DNA from 3 places in the Streptomyces enissocaesilis genome. Region 3 is predicted to be linked to each of the others. Evidence: riboswitches for the same ligand, from Rfam matches in the RefSeq annotation. Region 3 holds a riboswitch; each other region holds the start of a gene.

Region 1 (6,098 bases), on a different contig from region 3:
TGCTCTCGCGCTCGGAGCCGCGGCGGCAACCGCTGTGGTCTCTTCCGCGGCCGTCACCGCCCGTGCCGACGACGGTTCGTCGGACGGCGTCGCGGCCCTGGGCGCCTTCGCGGACCAGCAGCCCTCCTGCGGTGATCCCGCATCCCCCGACTTCCCCCTCACCACCCGCCTGCGCGGCGGCCCCGACACCTACCGGGCGGGCGGCGCGGCGGGCGAATGGCGCCTGGAGCTCACCAACGCCACCGACCGGAGCTGCCGCAGCATCCACCCGGTCGTCGTTCTCACCGACAAGGACCGGGAGCTCGACGCCGGGCAGGTGGAGCTGGAGTTCGACGACGGCGCGGGGCGGTGGATCGGCGTCCCCTTCGAGACCACCGACGAGGACGAGCACATCGGCGTCTTCGACGGCGGCTTCCCGGGCTTCACCGTCGCCGCCGGCCGTACCGTCACCGTGAAGGTGCGGCTCGCCTTCGACTCCGGCACGGTTCCCACCGAAGCCGTCGCCAACGCCGCCGTCGTCCAGCGGCAGCCCGACGACGGCGAGTGGGTCGGCGAGTCGAACGACTACCGCTTCGCCGTTGTCGGAGCGAAGACGGACACGGGTACGGGTACGGATACGCATGCCGACGTCGATACGCATGCCGATTCGGACCCGGATGCGGAAACCGGCTCCCCCGTCGCCCCGGAGCCGGACGCCCCCACCGGCTCCCCCGACGGCCACCGCCCCGGCGACGACCCGAGGAGCGGTCTCCACGAACCTCCCGCCCTCGCCCGGACCGGCCAGGACCACCTGCCCGTGCTCGGGGCCCTCGCAGGCGCCTTCGTCCTCGGCGGCGCGGCTCTTGTGGCGGTGGCCCGGCGCCACCGCGCGCCCCACCGCTGAACCGGCCGTCCCCGCCACCGCCGTGCCGCGCCGCCTTCACGGCCGTCTGCCGACATCCCTGCGCGGACTACCCGAAGGACTCCCCGAACGCGCACGACCACGACCCCGGCGCACCGATCCGCTCCGGCGTCCCCGAGCACGGCCGCGTGCCCCAGTACTACGCCGTGAAGGCCCACATCGCCGCCATGAAGAGCACGTACGCCGCCGTCTCCCGCGTCCCGCGCCCGGACACCGGCTTCGAGCCGGACTCGTCCTTCTCCTCCCGCCTCGTCGTCTCGCAGCCCCGGTCGCCGACCCTCGACGTCCCGGCCGGGGCCGCCGGCGTCGGCTTCCGCCGCACCGGCAGCAACATCTGGTACCGGGTGGTCGACGGGGTCAAGATCACGGCAGTCTGATTAAGGTGGGGGCGCCCGGACGGCGTGGTCCGGGCGCCCCAGCGTTTTTTTGCGTACGGCAGGAGTCCGGCACATGGCAGAGCGCAAGCCGATCGAATCATGGCTCACCGACATGGACGGCGTTCTCATCCACGAGGGCACGCCCATCCCCGGCGCCGATGCCTTCATCAAGCGGCTGCGCGAATCGGGCAGGCCGTTCCTGGTCCTCACGAACAACTCGATCTACACCGCCCGCGACCTGCACGCGCGCCTCTTCCGCATGGGCCTCGACGTGCCCGTGGAGAACATCTGGACCTCGGCGCTCGCCACCGCCCGCTTCCTCGACGACCAGCGGCCCGGCGGCACGGCGTACGTCATCGGCGAGGCGGGACTGACCACCGCGCTGCACGACATCGGTTACGTCCTGACCGACCACGACCCGGACTACGTCGTCCTGGGCGAGACCCGTACGTACAGCTTCGAGGCACTCACCAAGGCGATCCGGCTCATCAACGCCGGTGCGCGCTTCATCTGCACCAACCCCGACGAGACCGGCCCGAGCCGTGAGGGTCCGCTGCCCGCCACCGGAGCCGTCGCCGCACTGATCACCAAGGCGACCGGCAAGGACCCGTACTTCGCGGGCAAGCCCAACCCGCTGATGATGCGGACCGGACTCAACGCGATCGGCGCGCACTCCGAGACCAGCGCGATGATCGGCGACCGGATGGACACGGACGTCCTGGCGGGGCTGGAAGCGGGCATGGAGACGTTTCTCGTACTGACCGGTCTGACGGGGCCGGCGGACGTCGACCGTTATCCGTTCCGGCCGTCGACGATCGTCGACTCGATCGCGGACCTCGTCGACCGCGTCTGACCCGGCCGTCCGCCCGGCCCGGCCGCCGCGCGGCGCGCTCCTGGGCCCGTACGGCGCACTGACGCGCCCCTGGAGATGCGGAAACGGCCCGTACCGGTGAATCTTCGTAGGACCAGGAGGTTCACTATGCGCTCATTGCAGTTCGCTCTGTGTGCCGGCGTGGCGGCCGCGGTGGTCGTCACGCCGGCCGCGACGGCCCACGCCGGTGACGGGGCCGAAGGCCGGATCGCCGTCACGCCGTCCACCATCGCGCCCGGCGGGGAGGTGGATCTGCGGGTAGACGTGTGCAAGGGCGGGAAGGCCACCGGCACGTCCGACGCCTTCTCGACGGCCGTCCACTTCAGCCCGGCCCCGGACCGCGGCGCCCTCTTCACCGAGGCCCACATCCGGTCGGACGCCCAGCCCAAGGAGTACGAGATCCGGGTGAAGTGCAAGGACGGCGGCCAGGCCAAGGGGACCGTCACCGTCGTCCGTCCCGACAAGCCCGGCCAGCGCCCGGACAAGTCCGGCCAGCGTCCCGACCAGCCCGACCAGTCCGGCCAGCGTCCCGACCAGCCCGGCCAGCGCCCCGACCAGCGCCCGGAGGAAAATTCCGGCCAGCGTCCCGGTCAGCGCCCGGACCAGAACTCTGACCAGGGCCCCGACCGCCACCCGGACCAGGACCCCGGCCAGCGTCCCGAGCACCGCCCGGACCAGGACCCCGGCCAGTACCCGGACCACCGTCCCGGCCAGCGCCCCGACAACCACCCGGGCCAGGGCCCCGACCACCGCCCCGACCACCGCTCGGACCAGCGCCCCGACCACCACCCGACCCCCCACGCCCCCGTGCACGCGGGCGGCGGCGGTACGGCGCAGCTCGCCGCGGCCGAGGAGGACGGGCCCGGGACACCGCACACCGTGATCGGCCTCGTGCTGGCGGGCGTGGCGGCCGTGGCCGTGGCGTACCGGAGTGCGCGGCGCCGGCGTACGGACACGGACTGACGTGTCCGGCGAGGACAAGCCGTCCGGCGGCGCACGGCTGCTGACCGGCGTCGCCTGGGCGGTGCTGCTGCTCGCGCTGTGGCTGTGGGGCCGCGGGACGGCCGACGGCCCCGGCGGCAGCTCGGCACCGACCACCGGGGACGTGGCCGCGGTCGGCCGCCCGCTGGGGGCGGTGCTGCCTCCGGCGCACGCCCCCGTCGAGGGCGCGGCGCCGCAGCGCGTCGAGGTGCCGTCCATCGGCGTCACGGCGCCCGTCGTGCCGCGCGGGCTCGACACGACGGGCGCCGTCGATCCGCCGCCGTACAGCCAGCCGTCGAGGGTCGGCTGGTACGGGGACGGGACCAGGCCGGGCGCGGCGGGGGCCGCCCTGCTCGTCGGCCACGTCGACACCGAGAGCAGACCGGCCGTCTTCTACCACCTGAGCGCGACCCGCCCCGGCGCGAAGGTCCGGGTGACGGGGGCCGGTGGCGAGAGCCTGGAGTTCACCGTCGACGACGTCCAGGTCTTCACCCGCGAACGCTTCGACCCGCAGAAGGTGTACGGCCCCCGCGAGAGCGGCCGGGCGGAACTGCGCCTGATCACCTGCGGGGGCACGTACGACAAGAAGGCCCGCACCTACACGGCGAACGTCGTGGTGTCGGCCTACCTGACGGGCGCCTCCAGTCCGGCCGGCGTCTGAGGAACGGGCCCCGGGGACAGGCCCCGCCCACGCCCCGCGGCCCGCAGCCCGAGCCCGCCGAACACCGCCGCGAACACCGCCCACAGCAGCGCGTGCGAGGCCAGCGACAGCATCCGGAAGTCCCACAGCAGCGTCGCCGCCACCGGCACCTCGTCCGGGTTGCCCGGCAGCGCGAAGAGCACCGCCAGCGTCGCCACCGCCGTGACGGCCACCGCGATCTGGCGCACCGGGACCGGCCGGCCGGCGAGGCGTACGTACACCTGCCACGCCAGCACCATGCCGAGGACGCCGATCACGACGGCGGCCAGCCACAGGGCCTGGCGGTCGGCCACGGTGCCGGAGTCCCCGACACCCGGCGGGCTCGCCGGGTAGCGCAGCCCCGGCAGCAGCGAGACCGCCACGAAGGCGGCCGCGCCGAAGGTCAGGGCGCGGGGCCACGGCCGTTCGCCGATCCCCGTACGGCGGTGCACCAGGGCGTACGCGAGGGCGGACAGGGCGCCCAGCGCGAGGCCCGCGACGACCGCCGTGACGACCAGGCCGGCGTGCTGGGTGGAGCGGGAGAAGAGTTCCTCGTGGTGCTGGACGGCCGTGGCGGCCGCCCCGTGGGCATGCTCCGCGGCGGCGGAGCGTGCCTCTTCGAGGCGGATCGCGCGGTCCATCAGGGGCTCGGCGAGGAGCAGCGAGAAGAGGCCGGCGGCAAGGCCGGCCACCCCGCCCGCCGCCAGCCCGCGCCCGAGCAGGGGCAGTACGGGTGTGACAGGTGCGGACATGGTGCGTACGGCCCCGATCAGTGGCAGGGGGCACCGAAGAGGTGCCGGCCGTCGTGCGAGAACTCGTGCAGGTAGTCGCCGGTCGCGGAGACGACCGTGCCGTTGTCCATGAAGACCGCGTAGAGCGCGATCAGCGCGACGATCGCCGCGGCGGCCATGATCAGCCAGTCGCGGGTGCCGGCCGCGGCGGACGCGACCGCCGCGGTGTCGGTGTGCTGCGCGGTGTGCAGTGACATACCGGTGAGCCTCCTTCTGGGGTTTCCACGCCCCATGGCAGGAGAACGACGGGTCAGTTCCTGACTTCCGTACGGGGGCACCCGGGCTCTCGTGCGGTCACAGTGGCGGGACCGTCCCGGAATCGCACCGGGTTCCTGTCCACCGTCGTCTCGATGTGTGGAGTTGTCCCCCGGAGAGTCCCAGCCTGGCTGAACACTGTCAACAGGGCGCCGCGCGGGCCCGCCCGCCCCGCGCCCCCTGTCTCCCATGTCCGGTGACGGACCCGTGTGTCACGATGGTTTCGCCCGGATGTGTCCGGGGGAGGCCGGGGGGTTCTCAGCCATGTCGGTGCGGTCGAGGGGGAGTGGATGTACGGCAGGTGCGGCGACCGTGGGCGCAGGGGTGTCCGGGCGGTCGCGGTGGGGGCCGTGGGCGCCGCGCTGCTGCTGACGGGCTGTTCCTCGTCCGGCGGCGACGGGGGCGGCGAGACGGAGCAGCCGTCGGTGAAGCAGCAGCCGAAGGGCAGTGACCCGTACTGGGTCAATCCGGAAGGAAGGGCCGCCCGGCAGGTCGCGGAGTACGCCGAGCGGGGCGACGACGAGAAGGCCGGGCTGATCAGGAGGATCGCCGAGCAGCCGGCCGCCGAGTGGATCCTCTCGGAGAACGCCGAGGCGCAGGCCAGGGGCTTCACCGAGGCGGCCGAGAAGGCCGACCGTGACGCGCTGCTCGTCCTCTACAACATCCCGCACCGCGACTGCGGGCAGTTCTCGAAGGGCGGCGCGGCCGACGGCGACGCCTACCGGGCGTGGGTCGACGAGGTCGCCCGGGGCATCGGCGGCCGCCCGGCCACCGTGATCCTGGAGCCGGACGCGCTGCTGCACCTGGTCGACGGCTGCACGCCCGAGGAGTTCCACGAGGAGCGGTACGACCTCCTCGAGGACGCCGTCACGCGGCTCAAGCGGCAGCCGAAGGCCAAGGTGTACCTGGACGCGGGCAACGCGGGCTGGAAGTCGCCCGACGCGCTGTTCGAGCCGCTCCGGCGGGCGGGCATCGCGGACGCCGACGGCTTCTCGGTGAACGTCTCCAACTTCCAGACCACCGGGGTGAGCAGGGACTTCGGCAAGAGGCTCTCGGCGAAGGCCGGCGGCAAGCCCTTCGTGATCGACACCAGCCGCAACGGCAACGGCCCGTACACCGGGGGCGACCCCGCGGAGAACTGGTGCAATCCGCCGGGCCGCGCGCTCGGTGAGAAGCCGACCACCAAGACCGGCGACGACCTGGTCGACGCCTACCTGTGGATCAAGCGTCCCGGCGAGTCGGA
Region 2 (6,098 bases), on a different contig from region 3:
TGCCCAAGTCGCGGACCAGGCTGAGGATTTCCAGCTGGTAGCGGATGTCCAGGTGGTTGGTCGGTTCGTCGAGTACGACGAGGGCGGGCTGCTGGACCAGGGCGCGCGCCATCAGGGTCCGCTGGCGTTCGCCGCCGGAGAGGGACGGGAAGCCGCGCTCGGCGAGGTCCGCGACGCCGACCCGGGCGAGGGCCGTGCGTACGAGGTCCGCGTCGGTTTCCGTGTCCTGTTCCCAGAAGCGTTTGTGCGGCGAGCGGCCCATGGCGACGACTTCGCGGACGGTCAGTTCGAAGTCGGCCCGGCCGTCCTGCGGGACGGTCGCGATGCGCCGGGCGCGGGCCCTGGCGCTCATGGTGTGCAGGTCGTCGCCGTCGAGGAGGACGCGGCCGTGGGTGGGGCGCAGCGTTCCGTACACGCAGCGCAGGAGGGTCGTCTTGCCGCTGCCGTTGGGGCCGACCAGGCCGACGGTCTCGCCGTCGGCGGCGGTGAGGGTGACGCCGTCGACGAGGTGGCGGCCTCCGGTGCCGTACGAGAGGTCTTCCGCGGTGAGGGTCGTCATGCGGGGGCTCCTTCGGGGCGGCGGCGCAGCATCCACAGGAAGAACGGGCCGCCGGTGAGGGCGGTGAGTACGCCGACGGGGACGTCCTGGGGCGCGGCGACGGTACGGGCGGCCAGGTCGGCCACGACCAGGAAGAGCGCCCCGCCGAGTGCGGCGACGGGCAGCAGTCTGCGGTGTCCGGCGCCGACGGCCAGCCGGGCGGCGTGCGGGACCATCAGGCCGATGAAGCCGATCGCGCCGCTGAAGGCGACGAGGACGCCGGTGAGCAGCGAGGCCAGGACGAAGACGGCGGCGCGGAAGCGGCCGGTGTCGAGGCCGAGGGCGGTGGCGCCCTCCTCCCCCGCCAGGAGGAGGTCGAGGGGGCGGGCGAGGGTGAGGAGGGCGGCCGTGCCGGCGGCCAGGACGCCGGCGGGGAGCGCGAGCATGTCCCAGCGGGCGCTGCCGAGGCCGCCGAGGGTCCAGTGGAGGATCTCCTTGAGGTGGTCGGCGCGGGCCGAGGTGACCAGAATCAGGCTGGTCAGGGCGGACAGGATGTAGGAGACGGCGACTCCGGCGAGGACGAGGCGTCCGGTGGTCAGGGCGCCGCCGCCGCGCGCGAGCCCGTACACGAGGACCAGGGAGCCGAGCGCGCCCGCGAAGGCGGCGAGCGGGACGGTGACGGTGGTGGCGAGGCCCGCGCCGATGCCGAGCACGATGACGCCGACCGCGCCGACCGAGGCGCCGGAGGAGACGCCGAGGAGGAAGGGGTCGGCGAGGGGGTTGCGCACGAGGGCCTGGAGGACGGTGCCGATGACGGCGAGCCCGGCGCCGACGACGGCACCGAGCAGGACGCGCGGCAGCCGTACGTCGAGGACGATCGTGCGGTACGGGCCGGGCCCGGCGGAGCCGGTGACGATGTCCAGGACCTGGCCGGCCGGGATCCGTACCGACCCCAGGGCGAGTCCGGCGACGGCCGCCCCGGCGAGCAGGGCGGCGAGCGCGGTGAGGACCAGGGCGTGGCGCAGCCGCCCGCGGGCGGCGGGGGTCTTGCAGCTCACGGCGTCCGCTACTTCCCGGGCTCGGTGTGGAGCCGGCGCGCGAGGGTGTCGACGGCGGCGGGCGCCCGTACGCCGAGGACCATGTCGGAGAGCGGCAGGACGGCGAAGCGCTTGTTCTTGATGGCGGGGACGTCGGCGAGGGCCGGGTCTTCGAGCAGGCGCTTCTTCTTCTGGGCGACGGTGGTGGCGCCGTAGTCGACGATGAGGATCACCTCGGGCCGGCGGTCGACGACGCTCTCCCAGGAGGCGTCGCCGAATGCCTTGGGGAGGTCGGCGAAGACGTTCCTGCCGCCCGCACGGGTGATCATTTCGTTGCCGATGCCGGCGCCGCCGACGGTGAAGGCGGTTTTGTCGCCGCTGTCGTAGACGAAGACGGGGACGGGGCGGGTGTCCTTCAGCTTCTTCCCGGTGGCGGCGGCCCTCGCCTCGGCCCGGTCGATCCAGCGTTCGGCGCGGTCGCCGATGCCGAAGGTGCGGCCGACCTCGCGGATTTCCCGGTAGAGGTCGTCCATGGTCGTCCGGCCGGCGCCGGGGCAGGACTCCACGTTGAGACGGGAGTCGATGCCGGACTTCTTCAGTGCCTCGCGGCTCCGGCCGTCGCCGGCGGCGAAGGCGGACGCGTAACCGCCGTACACGAAGTCGGGGTTGGCGGCGAGCAGCTTCTCGTACGAGGGGTACTCCTCGGCCAGCACCGGGGCGGCCTTGTACTCCTTCTCGTACGCGGGGAGCACCTTGTCGTCGAGGTAGGCGGTCCCGGCGAGGGACTTGGCGAGGCCGAGTTCCAGCATCACCTCGGTGACGTGCTGGTTCATGGTGACGACGCGGGTGGGGGGTGCCTGGTACGTCGTCTTCACACCGCAGTTGGTGACGGTGTAGGGGAAGCCGGGGGCCGCTTTCGCGGCGGGGCCGGGCTTGTTGCCGCCGTCCGCGGGTGCCCCGGTGCCGCAAGCGGTGAGGGGGAGCAGGGTGGCGGTGGCGGCGACGAGTGCGCGGCGGGAACGCCGGGTGCGGCTGGACACGGTGGTGCCTCCTCCGGGGGATTTCCTCGTCCCCTGGTCGGTGGTGCGGAAGGCGGCAGGTCAGTTCCTGGCTTCCAGGCGTGCTGATGCCTGGTCACAGTGGCGGGACCGTGCCGGATTCGCACCGGCTTCCTGGGTCCTGCCGCCCGGGTCGCGCCCAGTCTCCCATCAGGGCTCTGGCCGGCCCCACTCGGGCCGGGCGGAGTCCTGGACGGTCTCGGCGAAGTCGCCGCGCTCGTATCCGGGCACGAAGTGCTCCCGTACGCCGGCCTTGACGTTGCCGAAGGCGGTGTCCGGTTCGGGGGTGATCGACCTGGTGGTGTTCCTCCAGCGGCCCGGCGGCCGGTCGCGGTGGTCCGCCGCGTCCCGTACGCCGCCGACCCGTGATCCGGTGGTGCGTCCGCTGCTCGGCGCCGTCGTCGCCGATCCGGCGGCCGGCCGCAGCCTGCGGGCGACGGCCCGCCGGGCGGGTGTCGGCACGCCATCCGACGCGGCCGTTCCGGGACCGTACGGGCACCTCGCCCGCCGGGTTCGTGGAGGGCGTACGGCTGGAGGCGGCGCGCGTCCTGCTGGAGGGCGGGGCCGGGGTCACCGGGGCGGCCGCGCGCAGTGGCACCGGCAGCGACGAGAGCCCGCGCCGGGCCTTCGCCCGGCGCTTCGGGGTGGCCCCGTCCGCGTACGCCGCACGCTTTCGCGGTACGGCCGTGGCCGGCGGCGGTTACCCCTCGACCTTGACGTCTTCCTCCGTGATCACGCCGTCCACGATGCGGAACGAACGGAACTGGAAGGGGCCGGCGTCGTCCGTGTCGGCGGTGGAGACCAGGACGTAGTGGGCGCCGGGCTCGTTCGCGTAGCTGATGTCGGTGCGCGACGGGTAGGCCTCGGTGGCGGTGTGCGAGTGGTAGATGATCACGGGCTCCTCGTCCCGGTCGTCCATGTCGCGGTAGAGCTTGAGCAGGTCCGAGGAGTCGAACTCGTAGAACGTGGGCGAGCGGGCGGCGTTCAGCATCGGGATGAAGCGCTCGGGGCGCCCGGAACCGGCCGGTCCCGCGACCACGCCGCAGGCCTCGTCGGGGTGGTCGGCGCGGGCGTGCGCGACGATCTGGTCGTACAGGGCCTGGGAAAGGGTCAGCATGGGCCCCAGGATAAGCAAAGGGCCCCGCCCGTACCGAGGGGTGGTACGGACGGGACCGCATGCTGGACCGGGGAGGTCAGGACCGGGGCGGGAGACTCTGCGCGGTGTCGCGCTTCTTGAGCATCAGCCACGAGACACCGAGCAGCAGGGCCCACACGGGCGCGCAGTACAGCGGGATCCGCGTGTCCTCGCCGATGCCCATGATCACGACGACCATGCCGATGAAGAGGAGGGCGAACCAGCTCGTGTACGGCGCTCCCGGGGCCCGGAAGGAGGACTTCGGCAGTTCGCCGCGGTCGGACTTGGCCCGGTAGCGGATCTGGCTGACCAGGATCATGATCCAGGCCCACATGCCGGAGATGGTCGCGAAGGAGACGACGTAGTTGAACGCCTTGCCCGGCCACTGGTAGTTGATCCACACGCCGGCCAGCATCAGGACGGCGGAGAAGGCCGTGCCCACCAGGGGCAGGCCGTTCCTGGTCAGCCTGGTGAAGAACTTCGGGCCCTGGCCGTTGAGCGCGAGGTCGCGCAGCATGCGGCCGGTGGAGTACATGCCCGAGTTGCAGGAGGACAGGGCGGCCGTGAGGACCACGAAGTTGACGATGGCCGCGCCGACGCCGAGACCCATCTTCTCGAAGGCCGCCACGAACGGCGAGACGCCCGGCTGGAAGTGGGTCCACGGGACGACCGACAGGATCATGATCAGCGCGCCGACGTAGAAGACGGCGATGCGCCACGGGACGGTGTTGATGGCCTTGGGCAGGACCGTCTCCGGGTCCTTGGCCTCGCCCGCGGTGACGCCGACCAGCTCGACGGCGAGGAAGGCGAACATGACCAGCTGGAGGCTCATCACGGTCTGGCCGATGCCGTGGGGGAAGAAGCCGCCCTGGTCCCAGAGCAGGGTCACCGAGGCGGTGTCGCCGGCGTCGGAGAAGCCGAGGGTGAGGATGCCGGCGCAGATCAGGATCATGCCGACGATCGCGGTCACCTTGACCATCGAGAACCAGAACTCCAGCTCGCCGAAGAGCTTGACGGAGATCAGGTTCACGCAGAAGAGGGCGACCGTGAAGACCAGGGCGAAGACCCACTGCGGCTGGTCGGTCCAGCCGTCCGTGTTCTTGGTCCAGTACTGCATGTACTCCGAGGCCGCGGTGACCTCGGTGATGCCGGTGACGACCCAGAAGAGCCAGTACGTCCAGCCGGTCACGAAGCCCGCGAAGGGGCCGACGAACTCGCGGGCGTACTCGGAGAAGGAGCCGGAGACCGGGCGGTACATGAGGAGCTCGCCGAGCGCCCGCATGATGAAGAAGATGACCAGGCCCGCCATGGCGTAGGCCAGGATCAGGCTGGGGCCGGCGATGGAGATGCCCTTGCCCGCGCCGAGGAAGAGGCCGGTGCCGATGGCGCCGCCGATCGCGATCATCTGGATCTGGCGGGCGCCGAGTCCGCGCTGGTACCCCTCGCCGGGTGCCGCGCCCTCGGCCTCACTGCCGTCGTGCTGTTCGTCGACCTGCACTGAGGTCATGATGTGTCGCGCCTTTCTCCACGCTGGTCCGCGCCTGCGGTGAGGCCGCGGATCAGGTCCTGATCCCCCCGGATATGGATGGAGTGCTACCGGCGGTCGGCCGGCCCGAGCGCCGCCGGGGACATGGGTGGCGTCCCCGGCGATCGAGAAGATTTATCACGATCGTCCACATGATCCAGTGGGCCCTGTGTGGCGCACACCACGGAGAGAGGCGGAGAAATGGCGCTTAACCCGCCAGAACAGGCCACTTCGGTGACAGGATCGTTATCCGGATTTGAGTGTTCGCTGAGAGAACACCCGGGGAAAGCAGAACGGGCCCGTGCGCACCGGAAGCCGGTGCGCACGGGCCCGTGAGCCGCTGGGGGAACGTCAGCCGGCGCTCACCGGCGCCTTGTCCTCGTCCCCGTCGGCGCCCTTCGCGACGTCGCCGCCGGCCTCCCTGGTCTTCACGTACGCCAGGAAGGAGGCGAGCTCCCGCTTGACGACCGGGGCGAGCAGGTAGAGGCCGATGATGTTGATGACGGCGAGCATGAAGAGCACGGCGTCGGCCATGTCGATCAGGGTCTCCAGCGCGAGGAGCGAACCGGCGATCGCGAACAGGGTGTAGAGGACCTTGTACGTCAGCTCGCTCGTCCTGCTGCGGCCGAAGAGGTACGTCCACGCCTTCAGGCCGTAGTAGCCCCAGGTCAGCACCGTGGAGATGGCGAACAGCATCACCGCGACGGTGAGGATGTACGGGAACCAGGGCATCACCGTGGCGAAGGCGTCGGAGGTGATCGTGACGCCGCCGATGGACTTGCCCTCGCGGGCCTCGGTCCAGCTG
Region 3 (6,098 bases):
CTGGTACGCCGACGGACGGCGCTCGAAGAAGTTCGTCAGCTCCTGCACGCCCTGGAGCTCCATGAAGGAGAACGGGTTCTGCGAGCCGTACACCGGGGCGAAACCGAGGCGCTCCAGGCGCTGGTCGGCGACGCACTGGAGGTACTCGCGCATCGACTCGGTGTTCATTCCGGGCAGGCCGTCACCGCACAGGTCGCGGCCGAACTGGAGCTCCGCCTCGACGGCTTCCTTCAGCATGTCCGTGACCTGCTGCTGCAGGGCGTCGTCGAAGAGGTCCGGCTCCTCCTTGCGGACGGTGTCCACGACCTCGAACGCGAAGTTCATGTGCATCGTCTCGTCGCGGAACACCCAGTTGGTGCCGGTCGCCAGGCCGTGCAGCAGGCCGCGCGAGCGGAACCAGTAGACGTACGCGAACGCGCCGTAGAAGAACAGCCCCTCGATGCACGCCGCGAAGCAGATCAGGTTCAGCAGGAAGCGGCGGCGGTCGGCCTTCGTCTCCAGGCGGTCGATCTTCTCGACCGAGTCCATCCACGTGAAGCAGAACTGCGCCTTCTCACGGATCGAGGGGATCTCCTCCACCGCGTCGAACGCCGCCGCGCGGTCGTCCGGGTCGGGGAGGTAGGTGTCCAGCAGCGTCAAGTAGAACTGGACGTGGACGGCCTCCTCGAAGAGCTGGCGCGAGAGGTAGAGGCGCGCTTCGGGGGAGTTGATGTGCTTGTAGAGCGTCAGCACCAGGTTGTTGGAGACGATCGAGTCGCCCGTCGCGAAGAACGCGACCAGCCGGCCGATCATGTGCTGCTCACCGGGCGAGAGCTTCGCGAGATCGGCGACGTCCGAGTGGAGGTCGACCTCCTCCACCGTCCATGTGTTCTTGATCGCGTCCCGGTAGCGCTCGTAGAAGTCCGGGTAGCGCATGGGGCGCAGGGTCAGCTCGAAGCCCGGGTCGAGAAGGTTCTTGTCACTCATGATTACTGGCACGCCTCGCAGGACTCGGGGTTCTCAAGGGAGCAGGCGATCGCGTCCGCGTCGGGAGCGGCGGGGGCCTGCTGTACGGGGACGGGGACGGGGGCCGCGGCCGCCGCGCCGGAGCCCGCGGCCCGGGCGATGCGGGTCGCGGGGCGCGAGCGCAGGTAGTACGTCGTCTTCAGCCCCTTCTTCCACGCGTACGCGTACATCGAGGAGAGCTTCCCGATGGTCGGCGTCTCCAGGAAGAGGTTCAGGGACTGCGACTGGTCGAGGTACGGCGTACGGGCCGCCGCCATGTCGATCAGTCCGCGCTGCGGGATCTCCCAGGCGGTGCGGTAGAGGGCCCGTACCTCCTCGGGGATCCAGCTGAAGCCCTGCACCGAGCCGCTGGACTCGCGCAGCGCCTCGCGGGACTGGGCGTCCCAGACGCCGAGCTTCTTCAGGTCCTCCACCAGGTAGGCGTTGACCTGGAGGAACTCACCGCTGAGCGTCTCGCGCTTGAAGAGGTTGGAGACCTGCGGCTCGATGCACTCGTACACGCCCGCGATCGACGCGATGGTCGCGGTCGGCGCGATCGCGAGGAGCAGGGAGTTGCGCATTCCGGTCTTCGCGACACGGGCGCGCAGCGCGTCCCACCGCTCCGGCCAGGTGACCTCGACGCCGTAGTGGTCGGGGTGCAGGACGCCGCGCGCCGCGCGGGTCTTCTCCCAGGCCGGGAGCGGGCCGCTGACCTCGGCGAGGTCGCAGGACGCCTCGTACGCGGCGAGCATGATGCGCTCGGCGATCCGCGTGGAGAGGGCGAGCGCCTCGGGGGAGTCGAAGGGCAGGCGCAGCTTGAAGAAGACGTCCTGGAGACCCATCGCGCCCAGACCCACCGGGCGCCACTTGGCGTTGGAGCGGCCGGCCTGCTCGGTCGGGTAGAAGTTGATGTCGACGACGCGGTCGAGGAAGGTGACGGCGGTACGGACGGTCTCGTCCAGCCGCTCCCAGTCGATCTCGCCGTTCCGGGACACGAACGAACCGAGGTTGACGGAACCGAGGTTGCAGACGGCCGTCTCACCGTCGTCCGTGACCTCCAGGATCTCGGTGCACAGGTTCGAGGAGTGGACGACGGAGCCCGGCTCGGCGGTCTGGTTCGCCGTACGGTTCGACGCGTCCTTGAACGTCATCCAGCCGTTCCCGGTCTGCGCGAGGGTACGCATCATCCGGCCGTACAGCTGGCGCGCGGGAATCGTCGTACGGGCCAGACCGTCCGCCTCCGCCTTGCGGTACGCCCGGTCGAACGCGTCGCCCCACAGGTCGACGAGCTCGGGAACGTCCGCGGGCGAGAACAGCGACCAGTCGGTGTCCGCGTCGACGCGGCGCATGAACTCGTCGGGGATCCAGTGCGCGAGGTTCAGGTTGTGCGTACGCCGCGCCTCCTCGCCCGTGTTGTCGCGCAGTTCCAGGAACTCCTCGATGTCCGCGTGCCAGGTTTCCAGGTAGACGCAGGCCGCGCCCTTGCGCCGGCCGCCCTGGTTGACGGCGGCGACCGACGAGTCGAGGGTGCGCAGGAAGGGGACGATGCCGTTCGAGTGACCGTTGGTGCCGCGGATCAGGGAGCCGCGGGCGCGGATGCGGGAGTACGAGAGGCCGATGCCGCCCGCGTGCTTGGAGAGGCGCGCGACCTCGTGGTAGCGGCCGTAGATCGAGTCGAGCTCGTCGAGCGGCGAGTCCAGCAGGTAGCAGGAGGACATCTGCGGGTGACGCGTACCGGAGTTGAAGAGCGTCGGCGAGGACGGCAGGTAGTCCAGGCGGCTCATCAGGCGGTACAGCGCGGCGACCTCGTCGGCGGCCGCGGGGGAGTCGTCCTTGGCCAGACCGGACGCCACGCGCAGCATGAAGTGCTGCGGGGTCTCGATCACCTGACGGGTGATCGGGTGGCGCAGGAGGTAGCGGCTGTAGACCGTGCGCAGGCCGAAGTAGCCGAAGCGGTCGTCGGCGGCCGGGTCGACCAGCGCGTCGAGGCGGGCCGCGTGGGCGGTCACGAAGCCGGCCGTACGGTCGGCGATCAGGCCCTCGCGGTGGCCGACGGACACCGACTCGGAGAAGGTGCGGACGCCCTGCGTCGCCGCCTCGTCGCGGATCGTCCGGGTCAGGAGGCGTGCCGCGAGCCGGGAGTACGCCGGGTCCTCGGAGATCAGCCCGGCGGCGGCGTCGGTGGCGAGGCCCCGGAGCTCGGCCGCGTCCGACGCCGCGTTGCGGCCGCGCAGGGCGGCCGCGGCGACCCTGCCCGGGTCGGTGTCGGGAAGGTCGGCGGTCAGGTCGGTGAGGGTCCGCAGCAGTGCGGTCCCGGCTCCGGGCCCGTCGGACGGCTCCGTCGACTCCGCTGGATCCGTCGGCTCCGTGGCAGTTGCCGGATCGGCTGACGCGATGGTCACGGGGTGCTCTCCCTCGCTCGGCTCGGGGCCGGCGGGGAACGGGGGGGGCGTACGGGCACACGTCACCCCGGGAAGGGCGGCATACCGCGTAGCGTCCACCGGCCCAACCGCGAGGCCCGGACGTGTCGGTGTCCGGTTCGGTCGAGCCGGACACACCGTCGGCAGGTCTTCGGACTCCTGGGTGCGCAGAAGCGCACCGATCACACCGTTGCGGGACAGTTCCGGATTCACACCGGATTCCCCTGCGGCGACAGCGAGCATGAGCATACATGTGGGGGCGGTTGGGTGAAGCGGCCCCCACATGTTGTGTCACACGGGAAGAGCGAAGGTGGTTGTCACAGCGCTCCGCTATCGTCGTGAGCACACGGAGGTACGCCCCATGTCAGCTGTCGCCGACCGGCCCCACCCGCTCCCCGAAGAATTCGACGAGGCCACGCGCACACTGGCCCGCACGACCGAGGGCGTGCGGCGGGAACTCATCGACGGGAGGCTGAGGGGAGGGTTGTGCCGGACGGGGACCACGGGCGAATCATTCAGTGGCTGACACGCATCTGTATGCAGTCCCGTCCCGAGCTGTGGCTCCACCCCGACCAGGGACTGAAGGTGCAGGCATGCCGGAAGGGCCGTGCGCGCCCCGACGGCTCACTCGCACCCGGTGATGCCTTCGTGGGGCAGGGCGAGTGAGCCGATCCCGACTCCGTGCTGATGGTCGTCGAGGTCACGTCGTACGACACCGCCACCGACCAGCGCGACCGGGTGGAAAAGCCGCGTGCCTACGCCGAGACCGGCATCCCGGTCTACCTGCTGATCGACCGCGACACCCGCGAGGTGACCGTCTGCAGCGAGCCCGACGGCGTCCGGTACGAGAACGCGCACACGGTCCCGTTCGGCAAGCAGGTGGCGCTGCCGGGCCCGGTGGAGATCACCCTGGAGACCGAAGCGCTGAAGGAGTGGGTGCGCTGACGCCGACGGGCCGCCGCATCCCCGTAAGGGGGCGCGGCGGCCCGTTGTGGGACCGCTCAGCAGCAGCGGAAGCCCTCGCGGGGGTCCGCCTCGCGGGCGTCCGTGCGGCCGCGCTCGAACTGACGGCGGGTCATCACCGGTGCTTCGGGGTCGCACGACCGTGCGTGGGCGACGTACCGGTCGTACGCCGACTCGCCCGTCAGCTCGCGGACGTACCAGCGGATCCGGCCCGCCGCGCGGCGCACGTCCGTCAGGGTCATTCGGAGGCCCCCGGGCCGGCCGGCGCGGTCTCCTTGCGGGTGCCGCCCTCGGGGCCGGCGCCCGCCGCGACCAGCTCGGCCTTCTCCTCCTTGGTCGCGATGATCGAGGCGGGGGCGACCAGCCTGGACTCGACGTACGGAGCCTCGTGCAGCTTCACGCTCTGCGGGTCGCGGATCGCCTTGAGGCAGACCCGGCCGGCGTCGGCCAGTACCACCACGATGAGGACCGCGAAGAGCGCGCACAGCACGCCGTCGACCGTCGAGTTGGTGACGACGGTGTGCATCTGGTCCATGTTCTTGGCGGGCGGCAGCACCTGGCCCGCGTCGATGCCCGCCTGGTACTTGTCGCGCTGGGCGAAGAAGCCGACCTTCACGTCGTCCGAGAAGATCTTCTGCCAGCTGGCGGTGAGCGTGACCGCCACGTCCCAGGCGAGCGGCACCGCGGTGACCCACGCCCACTTCAGGCGGCCGGACTTCACGAGCAGCGTGGTGCAGACGGCGAGGGCGACGGCGGCCAGCAGCTGGTTGGCGATGCCGAAGAGCGGGAAGAGCTGGTTGATGCCGCCCAGCGGGTCGTGCACGCCGACCCACAGGAAGTAGCCCCAGCCGCCGACCACGACCGCACTGGCGAACCAGACGCCCGGCTTCCAGCTGACCTGGCGGAACGGCTTGTAGACGTTGCCCAGCATGTCCTGGAGCATGAAGCGCCCGACGCGGGTGCCCGCGTCCACCGTGGTGAGGATGAACAGCGCCTCGAACATGATCGCGAAGTGGTACCAGAACGCCTTCATCGTGGTGCCGCCGACGACCGCGGAGAAGATCTCCGACATGCCGAGCGCGAAGGTCGGCGCGCCGCCGGTGCGCGAGAGCAGGCTCTGCTCCTCGACGTCCTTCGCCGCCTGGGCCAGCGCCTCCGGAGAGATGGAGAAGCCCAGGTTGGTCACCGCTTGGGACGCGGCCTGGACGCTGTCTCCCACCACACCCACGGGCGAGTTGATGGCGAAGTACAGACCCGGGTCGATGATGCACGCCGTGATCATCGCCATCACCGCGACGAACGACTCGGTCAGCATCGCGCCGTAACCGATCATCCGGATCTGCGTCTCCTTCTGGACCATCTTCGGGGTGGTGCCCGAGGAGACCAGGGAGTGGAAGCCGGAGAGCGCGCCGCAGGCGATGGTGATGAAGACGAAGGGGAACATCGAGCCGGCGAAGACGGGGCCCGTGCCGCTGGTCGCGAAGTCCGTCACCGCGGGCATCTTCATCGTCGGCAGGGCGATGAAGACGCCGAGCGCGAGCAGCCCGATCGTGCCGACCTTCATGAAGGTGGAGAGGTAGTCGCGCGGGGCGAGCAGCAGCCACACCGGGAGGACCGAGGCGAGGAAGCCGTACACGATCATCCAGATGACCAGCGTGCCCGGCTCCAGCGTGAACGTGTCCGCCCACGAGGACTCCGCGACCCAGCCGCCCGAGACGATCGCGAGCAGCA

The links. Region 3 has a riboswitch for cobalamin ahead of ABD374_RS20565 (ribonucleoside-diphosphate reductase subunit alpha). Riboswitches for the same ligand answer to the same signal wherever they lie in the genome.
Region 1: another riboswitch for cobalamin. It lies ahead of ABD374_RS24100 (hypothetical protein); the one in region 3 lies ahead of ABD374_RS20565 (ribonucleoside-diphosphate reductase subunit alpha).
Region 2: another riboswitch for cobalamin. It lies ahead of ABD374_RS24345 (ABC transporter substrate-binding protein); the one in region 3 lies ahead of ABD374_RS20565 (ribonucleoside-diphosphate reductase subunit alpha).

The regions. Positions count from the first base shown of each region.
Region 1 is NZ_BAAAUD010000047.1:367,519-373,616, reverse strand. It holds gene ABD374_RS24130 (hypothetical protein) at 1-883, shown strand, start outside; gene ABD374_RS24125 (hypothetical protein) at 1,030-1,278, shown strand; gene ABD374_RS24120 (HAD-IIA family hydrolase) at 1,352-2,131, shown strand; gene ABD374_RS34720 (hypothetical protein) at 2,258-3,112, shown strand; gene ABD374_RS24110 (class F sortase) at 3,114-3,791, shown strand; gene ABD374_RS24105 (CbtA family protein) at 3,755-4,561, opposite strand; gene ABD374_RS24100 (hypothetical protein) at 4,579-4,797, opposite strand; cobalamin riboswitch at 4,831-4,959, opposite strand; gene ABD374_RS24095 (glycoside hydrolase family 6 protein) at 5,146-6,098, shown strand, end outside.
Region 2 is NZ_BAAAUD010000047.1:408,790-414,887, forward strand. It holds gene ABD374_RS24335 (ABC transporter ATP-binding protein) at 1-559, opposite strand, end outside; gene ABD374_RS24340 (FecCD family ABC transporter permease) at 556-1,596, opposite strand; gene ABD374_RS24345 (ABC transporter substrate-binding protein) at 1,605-2,615, opposite strand; cobalamin riboswitch at 2,657-2,792, opposite strand; gene ABD374_RS24350 (hypothetical protein) at 2,784-3,095, opposite strand; gene ABD374_RS34725 (helix-turn-helix domain-containing protein) at 3,086-3,445, shown strand; gene ABD374_RS24355 (M67 family metallopeptidase) at 3,334-3,750, opposite strand; gene ABD374_RS24360 (amino acid permease) at 3,827-5,275, opposite strand; gene ABD374_RS24365 (alanine/glycine:cation symporter family protein) at 5,645-6,098, opposite strand, start outside.
Region 3 is NZ_BAAAUD010000041.1:44,931-51,028, reverse strand. It holds gene ABD374_RS20570 (ribonucleotide-diphosphate reductase subunit beta) at 1-966, opposite strand, end outside; gene ABD374_RS20565 (ribonucleoside-diphosphate reductase subunit alpha) at 969-3,386, opposite strand; cobalamin riboswitch at 3,530-3,653, opposite strand; partial or broken gene ABD374_RS20560 (Uma2 family endonuclease) at 3,766-4,349, shown strand; gene ABD374_RS20555 (YbdD/YjiX family protein) at 4,406-4,609, opposite strand; gene ABD374_RS20550 (carbon starvation CstA family protein) at 4,606-6,098, opposite strand, start outside.